DNA from 3 places in the Pseudomonas sp. MPC6 genome. Region 2 is predicted to be linked to each of the others. Evidence: predicted binding sites of a transcription regulator. Region 2 holds the regulator's gene; each other region holds the start of a gene.
What was found. The regulator FliA, encoded in region 2, starts transcription of late flagellar genes. The targets are predictions, from matches to a motif close to CTAAAGTTTNNNNNNNNNNNGCCGNTAA.
Positions count from the first base shown of each region.

Region 1 (3,277 bases), 390 kb from region 2:
CCCACCACCTCCTGGGTGCCGCTCTGCAACTGCTCGATCACCAAGCGCGTTTCTTCGACTGACTCCTGGGTCCGGCGTGCCAGGTTGCGCACTTCATCGGCCACCACGGCAAAACCGCGTCCGGCCTCACCGGCGCGGGCCGCTTCGATCGCGGCGTTGAGGGCCAGCAGGTTGGTCTGTTCGGCGATGGCGCGAATCACTTCCAGCACCGAACCGATTTTCTCGCTGTTGGCCGCCAGGCCTTCGACCTGGACCATGGCCGCGCTCATGTCGGCGGCGAGGTTGTCGATGCTGGTGGTGGTCTGGTCGATTACGGTCAGGCCACGACGGGTGGCGTGATCAGCATCCCGCGCCGCTTGTGCCGCTTGTGCGGCGCTGCGGGCGACATCCTGGGCGGTGGCGCTCATTTCGTGGGAGGCGGTCGCGACCTGATCCACCTGGCGGTATTGCTGTTCCATGCCGGCACTGGTCTGGGTGGCGATGGCGGAGGACTGATCCGCCGTGCTGCGCGCGTCCTGCACCGAGCGTTTGACCTCGGCAATGATCGGTTGCAGCTTGTCGAGGAAGCGATTGAACCAGCCGGCCAACTGGCCCAATTCGTCCTGTTTGTCATAGGCCAGGCGACGGGTCAGGTCGCCTTCGCCGCTGGCGATGTCTTCGAGCATGTGCGCCACGCCGAGAATCGGTTTGGTCACGCTGCGGGCCATCAGCCATACCAGCAACAGGCCGATCAACGCCGCCAGTGCGCCGAGGCCGAGTTCCATCAGCGTGCCGGCGGTGTTGCTGTCATCGAGTTGTTTCTTCAGGGCTTCGGCAGGGCCCACCAGCACTTTTTCCGGCACCTCGAGCAACACGCCCCAAGGCTTGCCACCGGGAATCGGCTGGAACGGCGCCAGCACTTTCAGCTGTTGTTTGCTGTGCAGGCTTTCGGTCTGGCTGCTGGTGGCCAGCATGCGGATCAGTTCGGCACCGTCGGTCGGGTCCACGGTATCCAGGCGCTGGCTGAGTTTGCTGGCGTCCGGGCTGTAGCCGGCGAGCAAACCGACCGGGCTGATGATGCTGACGTGGGTCTGGCCGTCATACAGCTTCTGGCTTGCGCCCCGGCTGACCGCTTGCAGGCTGTTAAGGTTGATGTCCGCCGACAGCGACGCGATGACCTTGCCATTGACCATCAGCGGGAAAACGATGCTGGTCATCAGCACCTTCTGCCCGTCGATCACATAGAAGTAGGGCTCGATCACGCAGGGCTTGAGCGTGGTGCGCGGGCAGGTGAACCAGGCGTTCGCCGGCTCGCCGCTGGGGCCGGTGGCGGTGTCGGTCATGTCGCTTTCGGGCAGTGCCATGGAGGTCACCTTGCCTGGCGTCGGTTGCGACCAATACAGGGCGAAACGGCCCTTGTCGTTGCTGCCCAGCTCCGCCTGGCCGGCAAACAGATCGTCCTTGCCGTCCAGCGCATTGGCTTCGAACACCAGCGACAGGCCAAGCAGTTCCGGGTTGGCTTGCAGCGCCGACTTGACCTGGCGGGTCAGGTCTTCACGCAGGTCGAAGGCGTCGAGAAAGCGCTTCTCGGCCTGGTCGCGCAGGAACAGCACCTGGCGGGAAAATCCGTGGCCGTATTGATAGGCGTCCATGAACTGCTGGCGAATCTCCAACGCCTGGTTTTCACCCTGGGATTCGATCCGGGCCTGGGCGGCTTCGGTGAGCATCTCCATGCTCGAGGCTTTCACCAGCGCGGCGCTGTGCTCCATGCGATACAGCGAAAGACCCACCAGCAGGGTCACGATACCGGCCAGGCAGAGCCCGGCGAGCAGGGTGATCTTCCATTGAATGGACAGTTGTCTGAGCGGCATGGAGACGTCCTTTATTCGATAATTATCTGAGACTCGGCACTGTAGCGGCAGGGTTTCGGCTTTCTTTATGCCGTCCGGCGAATAAGAGACCAGTGTGAAATTGATGCCTTGCACAGCCCCCCCCTGTAGGAGCGAGCTTGCTCGCGATGGTCTCAAGGACGACGCATTCACTCAGAAAGAACGCATTATCGTTAACGTCCTTCGCGAGCAAGCTCGCTCCTACAGGGAGTGGCGGCCCGTCTGCATGGAGGGCATTGGCTTTGACAAGGCCGCGACGGTCCGGCACAGTGCGCGCCCTCTAATAAAACCCATTCTTCAACCCGCTGGCGGCTCACGCAGACTGCCGGCCGGACTCATTCCGTTTGTCTTGAGGTCTTGATAATGAATGCAGTAATTGCCGCGGTCGGCGTCATGCTGATACTCAGCCTGTCCCGCGTGCATGTGGTGATCGCGCTGATCGTCGGCGCGCTGGTCGGTGGCCTGACCGGTGGCCTGGGCATCGACGCGACGCTCAAGGCGTTCAACAGCGGCCTCGGCGGCGGGGCGACGGTCGCGTTGTCCTACGCCTTGCTGGGTGCGTTCGCGGTGGCCATTGCCAAGTCCGGCCTGGCCCATGCCCTGGCCGACAAGGCCTTGGCGATGGTCGATCGCCAGCACGCCAGCGGTGGCGGACAGGTCAAGTGGCTGCTGATTGGCTTGCTGTGGGTGGTGGCCATTGCTTCTCAGAATATCTTGCCGATACATATCGCCTTCATTCCGCTGCTGGTACCGCCGCTGTTATATGTGCTGACCAAGCTGCAACTGGACCGGCGGTTGATCGCCTGTGTCATTACCTTTGGCCTGATCACGCCGTACATGTTCCTGCCCGTGGGCTTCGGCAACATCTTCCTGAATGAAATCCTGCTGGCCAACGTTGCCCGCAGCGGCGTCGATATCAGCGGTATCAACGTCACCCATGCCATGGGCATTCCGGCGTTGGGCATGGCGTTTGGCCTTGGCGCTGCGTTTATCAGCTACCGCAAGAAGCGGGTCTACAACCTGGAAAAAATCGAACAGGTCGAGCAGGTCGCGGTGCAGTACAACCCGCTGAGCCTGATGGTGGCCGGCCTGGCCATCGCCGCGGCGTTCATCGTTCAGTTGCTGCTGGACTCGATGATCATCGGTGCGTTGGCAGGGTTTCTGATTTTTTCGGCATCGGGCATCGTCAAATGGCGCGACACCGACGACCTGTTCACCGAAGGCATGAAGATGATGGCGATGATCGGCTTCATCATGATCGCCGCCTCCGGTTTTGGCGAAGTGATCAAAGCCACCGGAGAGGTGCAGACGCTGGTCGAAACCTCGGCCTCGTGGATCGGCCACAGCAAGGCTATCGGCGCGTTGCTGATGTTGCTGGTGGGCCTGTTGGTGACCATGGGTATCGGCTC
Region 1 is NZ_CP034783.1:4,768,579-4,771,855, reverse strand. It holds gene ELQ88_RS24140 (methyl-accepting chemotaxis protein) at 1-1,850, opposite strand, end outside; gene ELQ88_RS24130 (Na+/H+ antiporter NhaC family protein) at 2,232-3,277, shown strand, end outside.
Region 1: ELQ88_RS24140 (methyl-accepting chemotaxis protein) is a predicted target of FliA. The motif match lies at 1,892-1,919, and genes of this name have one in related genera.

Region 2 (3,277 bases):
ATCGTTGAGGTTGCTCGACACAATGCGGTTGTCGGCACTGCTGCGTGTCAGGAAACCGTCGACCCGCCGGGCCAGTTCGCGGAACTCTTCAGCCCCGACTTCACGACGCATGAACCGTCCCCAGTCCGTGCTCAGCGCCTGGGCTTCCTGGCTCAGGCTGTTGACCAGCGGCGTGGCGTTCTCTACCAGGTCCATGGTGCGGTTGGCCGCGGCCTCGGTCAGCCTGACCACATAGCCCAGGCGCTCGGTGGCGTCCGTGATCTGGGACACTTCCTCGGCTTGCGGCATGTGCGGGTCAATCTGGAAATTGACGATCGCGTTATGCAACTCGCGGGTGAGCTTGCCCACCTCCTGGTACAGGCCGCGGTCACGGGTCTGGTTGAGCTCATGGATCAGTTGCACCGCGTCGCCGAACTTGCCTTTTTCAAGGCTTGCGACCAGTTCGACCGCGTGTTTTTTCAGGGTCGATTCGAAATCGCCCTGTGAAGATTCTTTTTGCTCCATAGCTCCCCCGTGGCGCCGTTGCTCAACCAATGCGTTCGAAAATCTTCTCGATTTTTTCTTTCAACGCCTGGGCCGTGAAGGGTTTGACCACATAGCCGTTGACACCGGCCTGGGCCGCTTCGATGATCTGCTCGCGCTTGGCTTCAGCGGTCACCATCAGCACCGGCAGGTGCTTGAGCTTTTCATCGGCACGCACGTGGCGCAGCAGATCGATGCCGGTCATGCCAGGCATGTTCCAGTCGGTGACCAGAAAGTCAATGCTGCCGCTGTTGAGCATCGGAATGGCCGTGGTGCCATCATCCGCCTCGACCGTGTTGGTGAACCCAAGGTCACGCAACAGGTTTTTAATGATCCGCCGCATCGTTGAGAAGTCATCAACGATGAGGATTTTCATGTTCTTGTCCAATTCGACCTCCAAGCAGTCTTAAACGCGCCCAGCACCTGGACGCGCCATTTCAATCAATCCGGCGATGCACTCGATGACTGTCTGGAACACAACAGATCGCGACCGGCGCAGTTGAACACCGCACCAGCCACGTTCGCAGTGTCCCCAACACTGCCTTCAGCGCGCTCGCCACTCCCCCAAACGCGCCCGCAAACGGGCCGCGCACTGGCTGTGTAACTGGCTGACCCGGGATTCGCTGACCCCCAGGACCTCGCCGATTTCCTTGAGATTGAGCTCTTCGTCGTAGTACAGCGCCAACACCAGTCGCTCACGCTCAGGCAAATTGGCAATCGCGTCCGCCAGCGCCGCCTGGAAGCGTTCATCTTCCAGGTCGCGCGACGGCTCCGGATGTGCACTCGCGCCGTCCTCGTGCAGCCCTTCGTGTTCGCCGTCCTGCAACAGATCGTCGAAACTGAATAACCGGCTGCCCAGGGTGTCGTTCAAAATCCCGTAATAATCGTCGAGACTCAATTGGAGTTCGGCCGCAACTTCGTGATCTTTAGCGTCGCGACCGGTTTTAGCTTCAATCGAGCGAATCGCGTCGCTGACCATGCGGGTATTGCGGTGGACCGAACGGGGCGCCCAGTCCCCCTTGCGCACCTCATCGAGCATCGCGCCGCGGATTCGGATGCCCGCGTACGTCTCGAAGCTGGCGCCTTTGCTGGCGTCATATTTGGTCGACACTTCCAGCAGGCCGATCATCCCGGCCTGGATCAGGTCTTCGACCTGGACACTGGCCGGCAGACGCGCCAGCAAGTGGTAAGCAATGCGTTTGACCAGTGGCGCGTAACGCTCGATCAGCTCGTACTGCACGTCACGCGCCGACTGCTTGTAAAAGTTGTAGCCACTGGCTGTCATAGCACCGGTCCTGCGGTTTGTTGCACCAGGCGTTCGACGAAAAACTCCAGGTGCCCGCGGGGGTTGGCCGGCAACGGCCAGGTATCGACCTTCTGTGCAATGGCCTTGAAGGCCAGGGAGCACTTGGAACGCGGGAAGGCTTCATACACGGCGCGCTGCTTCTGTACGGCCTTGCGCACGCTTTCGTCGTACGGCACGGCGCCGACGTATTGCAAGGCGACGTCGAGGAAGCGATCCGTGACCTTGGTCAGCTTGGCGAACAGGTTGCGACCTTCCTGCGGGCTCTGGGCCATGTTGGCCAGGACGCGGAAGCGGTTCATCCCGTAATCGCGGTTGAGCAACTTGATCAGGGCGTAGGCGTCGGTGATCGAGGTCGGTTCGTCGCAGACCACCAGCAACACTTCCTGGGCGGCGCGCACGAAACTGACGACCGACTCGCCGATGCCCGCCGCGGTGTCGATCACCAAGACGTCGAGGTTATCGCCGATATCGCTGAAGGCCTGGATCAGGCCGGCATGTTGCGCCGGGCTCAGATGCACCATGCTCTGCGTGCCGGACGCGGCCGGGACGATACGAATGCCGCCGGGGCCTTGCAACAGGACGTCGCGCAGCTCGCAGCGGCCTTCGATCACGTCGGCCAGGGTCCGTTTCGGTGTCAGTCCCAGCAGGACGTCGACGTTCGCCAGCCCCAGATCGGCGTCCAGCAGCATGACTCGCCGGCCGAGCTCCGCTAGAGCCAGGGACAAGTTCACTGACACGTTAGTTTTCCCGACGCCACCTTTGCCGCCGGTCACCGCGATCACCTGTACGGGATGCATGCTGCCCATGTTATTTCTTTACCTTGTCTTGCATAGACGGAGGCCACATTACTGGCTGCGCGTTCACCAACGGAACAATGCATGGCAGACCATCGATGTAGGTACAAAAACTATTCATTAATACCTCAGCCGACCCGCTTGGTCGGGCTGTGATAAATATCAGCGAACATATCAGCCATGGCTTCCTCGCTAGGTTCTTCCTGCATTTGCACGCTTACTGCGCGGCTGACCAACTGATGACGCCGCGGCAGATGCAAATCATCGGGAATCCGCGGGCCATCGGTCAGGTAAGCCACCGGTAAATCATGGCTGATGGCCAGGCTCAACACCTCGCCCAGGCTGGCCGTTTCATCCAGTTTAGTCAGGATGCAGCCGGCGAGCCCGCAGCGCTTGTAACTGTGATAAGCGGCCGTCAGCACCTGTTTCTGGCTGGTGGTGGCCAGGACCAGATAATTTTTTGACTTGATGCCGCGCACGGCCAGGCTTTCGAGCTGCATGCGCAATGCCGGGTCGCTGGCCTGCAGGCCGGCGGTATCGATCAGCACCACACGCTTGCGCAGCAAGGGATCGAGCGCCTGCACCAACGATTGCCCCGGGTCGACGTGCGTCACCGGCACATTGAGGATGCGGCCGAGGGTCTTGAGCTGTTCCT
Region 2 is NZ_CP034783.1:5,163,576-5,166,852, forward strand. It holds gene ELQ88_RS25835 (protein phosphatase CheZ) at 1-504, opposite strand, end outside; gene ELQ88_RS25840 (chemotaxis response regulator CheY) at 527-898, opposite strand; gene fliA (RNA polymerase sigma factor FliA) at 1,067-1,807, opposite strand; gene fleN (flagellar synthesis regulator FleN) at 1,804-2,634, opposite strand; gene flhF (flagellar biosynthesis protein FlhF) at 2,751-3,277, opposite strand, start outside.

Region 3 (3,277 bases), 950 kb from region 2:
TCACCGGCACGGGCGGCTTCGATGGCGGCGTTGAGCGCCAGCAGGTTGGTCTGATCAGCGACGGCCTTGATCACGTCCATGACACTGCCGATCTTGTCACTTTCCTGTTGCAGCACATTCATGGCTTCGGTTGAGCGCGCCACTTCGCTGGCCAGGCGTTCGATCTGGGCGATGGCTTCGTTGACCACCTTGTCGCCCTCGCGAGCTTCGCCGTCAGCGGCAGCCGCGGCCCGGGAGGCTTGCTCGGCATTGCGCGCGACTTCCTGCACCGTGGCCGTCATCTCGTGCATGGCCGTGGCCACCTGATCGGTTTCGATCTTCTGGCTGTTGACCCCGGCACTGGTCTGCTCGGTCACGGCCGACAACTCTTCGGCGGCGCTGGCAATCTGGGCGACGCCATCGCGAATGCCGCTGATCAAGTCGCGCAGGGTAACGCCCATGCGCGCAATGCCTTGCTGCAACACACCGAGTTCATCGCGGCGAGTCACCTTGACGTCGTGGGACAGGTCGCCGCTGGCGATGCGCTCGACCACGGCCAGGGTGTCGCGCAACGGGCCGGTGATCTGGCGAGTGATGATGACGGCAGCAATGATGCCCACCAACAAGGCCAGCAGGGTGCTGATCAGTTGCAGGGTACGGGCCTGGGCGCTTTCGGCGTCACGGCGTTCGAGCTGAATCTGATACAGCTGATCGCTCAGGGACACGATCGCGGCGCCCTGGTCGGTCATTTCCTTGCGCGCCTGGACGGCGTCGTCGCTGGCGTTTTTATACGCCTGCAAGGCACTGCGGTAGTTGCCCAGCGCGGCTTCCAGCTGCCGCAGGGTGTCTGGCTGAGTCTCGGCGAAATGCCCGCCCAGTGACTTCACGCTGGCAATCGCCACATCCAGTTGGCGGACGGCTTTCTGTTCGGTCTCGGGGTTGGTGGTGGCGGTGTAGCTGCGCACTTCGTAGCGGGTCAGCAAGAAGGCTTCCTTGGCGGCCGTGATGGCCTGGAACTGTTCGAAGCGCTGATCGCTCGGGGGCATTTGCTGCACGGCGGAGTTGATGGCGTCGATCAGTTTGCTGGCGGTTTCGGCGTTGCTGCCCATGACGTCGCGGGCGCTGTTACCGGTGCGGTAGGCACTGCGCATCTTGTTCAGGGACGCCTTGTAAGCCTCGATGACGGCGCCTTGTTCCCTCAACAAGGTGAGGTTGTCCGGGCTCTTGAATTTCGCCAGCAGCGCTTGCTGCTGGGCGGAGAACGCGTCCAGGGTGGTCTGTACGTTTTGCGCGGCGGTTTCGTCGCCGTTGGTCAGCATGTATTGCAGCCGAACCACACGCAGTTTGGTCAGGCCGGCATTGAGCTGGGTGATGTCGCTCATCCAGTTGCTGCGGTCAATCAAACCGCCCAGGCTTGTCCAGCCGGTCAGGGCGAGGATGCAGGTCAGGGTCAGGACCAGGCCGAACCCCAGGCCCAGTTTCAGGTTCACGCTGATATTACCGAACCAGCTATTCATCGAATTCCTCCAGGAACGTTGTGTTTCTTGATCGTCGGTTGGCTGGAAGATTGTTGTTTTTGGGCGCCAGCAAGGTAGGTAGCAGGTGTGTATCGGCAGTGAGGTTGGGAACTGAAGAAAGATCTTTTGCCGTTGTTTTTAAGCTTTTTTTCACAATCGTTTCACTCCCAGCCAACGCGCGCCTCTCTACCCTCGCGGCATTAATGACAGTGAGGCATGCCGGCGGGTCGGCTTGATGTGGAATTGAGACTGAGTCTATTCGGGATTAAACGCTCCCTCGACCTGAGCCGCCTGGCCCGCTATCGCAACGCGGCTGTGGTGCTGGCCTCGGCGCTGCTGGTGATCCCGTTGACGGTATGGCTGTTGCAACCCGCCGCCGTGCCGGACCTGGCTGACGGTAATGTAGCCGGCGCCCGTGCGTTGGCGACCGGCTGGGCCAAAGGTGACATGATCGTGCTGGTGCGCCACGTCGAGCGTTGCGATCACTCCTCGGCAGCCTGCCTGAGCGGAAATGATGGCATCACCGAGCGTTCTCGCAGCGTGGCAGTGGCGGTGGGTGCTCAGTTCGAGCAACTGGGCTTGGACAAGGCCGACATCTACAACAGCCCGCTCATGCGGACAGCGCAGAGCGCCGGCTACATGTTCAACAAGATCAGTTTCGATGAAGACTGGTTGATCAACTGCAAGGGAACCATGTTGCGTGACGCCCTGGCGCACAAAGTGGCCGGCCGCAATCTGATTCTGGTCACCCACAGCGAATGCATGTCGCAACTGCTGAAAGACCTCAAGTTGCCAACCTCGACCCTGGGGTACGGCGCTTCCTTGTTCATTTTCGCCGAAACGTTACAGGCACCGCGCATGCTCGGTTTCATCGAAGCCTCGGACTGGGGCTCGGTGACCCGCGAATGAATTCACTTTCTCAATCAGGGCGCTCAATGCTGACTTCCTCCCGCTCACGTTTCTACTGGATGAACTTCGGTATCCCGCTGGCCTGTGCGCTCGTGGTGTTCCTGCTGTTCGACCTGACCCGCATCGACATCGCCTTCAACGATCTTTTTTATGATCCGGTGACGCAGACGTTTCCGTTGGACCATGTGTATTGGTTCGAAAAGATCACCCATAAATGGGCGCGGATCATCCCGAACTGGACCGGCGAGATCGCCATCGTCGGCGCCTTGCTGTCGTTTCTCTGGCCGCGCCTGAAGGCTGAAAAGCATTCGACCATCATCGCGTTTCTGGAAAAAATCAAAGTCGCGCCGGTGCTGCGGTTTGCCAACAGGCACCGCCGTGATTTCCTGTACGTGGTGCTCGCGTTTTCCATCAGCACCGGCGTAATCCACTACCTCAAGGGCCATACCAGTGTGTATTGCCCGATCGAAACGACCCAGTATGGGGGGAAGATTGAACACAAGGAGTGGTATCAGAATTTCGATCTGCTGAAGGTTGCCGGGAAAGGGCGCTGCTGGCCGGGCGGTCATGCTTCGGGTGGTTTTACCATGCTGGCGTTGTACTTCGTCGCACGCCGCTATCGCTGGCGCTATTCCAAAGCGGTGATGTACGGCTCGCTGGCACTCGGTTTCGTCTACGGCACGACGCGGGTTCTGCAAGGCTGGCATTACATGTCCCACACCTTTTGGGCCGGGATCTTCGTGTGGCTGGCGTGTTTGCTGACGGCGCTGGCGTTTTATGGGCGAGCGCGGCTGGAGCTGCCGGTTCTGCAAAAGCATGAAGAACCGGCATTGATGGCTCAGCCGGAATCTGCCGGCTGACGCTCCAGTGCC
Region 3 is NZ_CP034783.1:6,115,993-6,119,269, reverse strand. It holds gene ELQ88_RS30525 (methyl-accepting chemotaxis protein) at 1-1,496, opposite strand, end outside; gene ELQ88_RS30520 (histidine phosphatase family protein) at 1,734-2,405, shown strand; gene ELQ88_RS30515 (phosphatase PAP2 family protein) at 2,432-3,265, shown strand; gene ELQ88_RS30510 (CocE/NonD family hydrolase) at 3,244-3,277, opposite strand, start outside.
Region 3: ELQ88_RS30525 (methyl-accepting chemotaxis protein) is a predicted target of FliA. The motif match lies at 1,586-1,613, and genes of this name have one in related genera.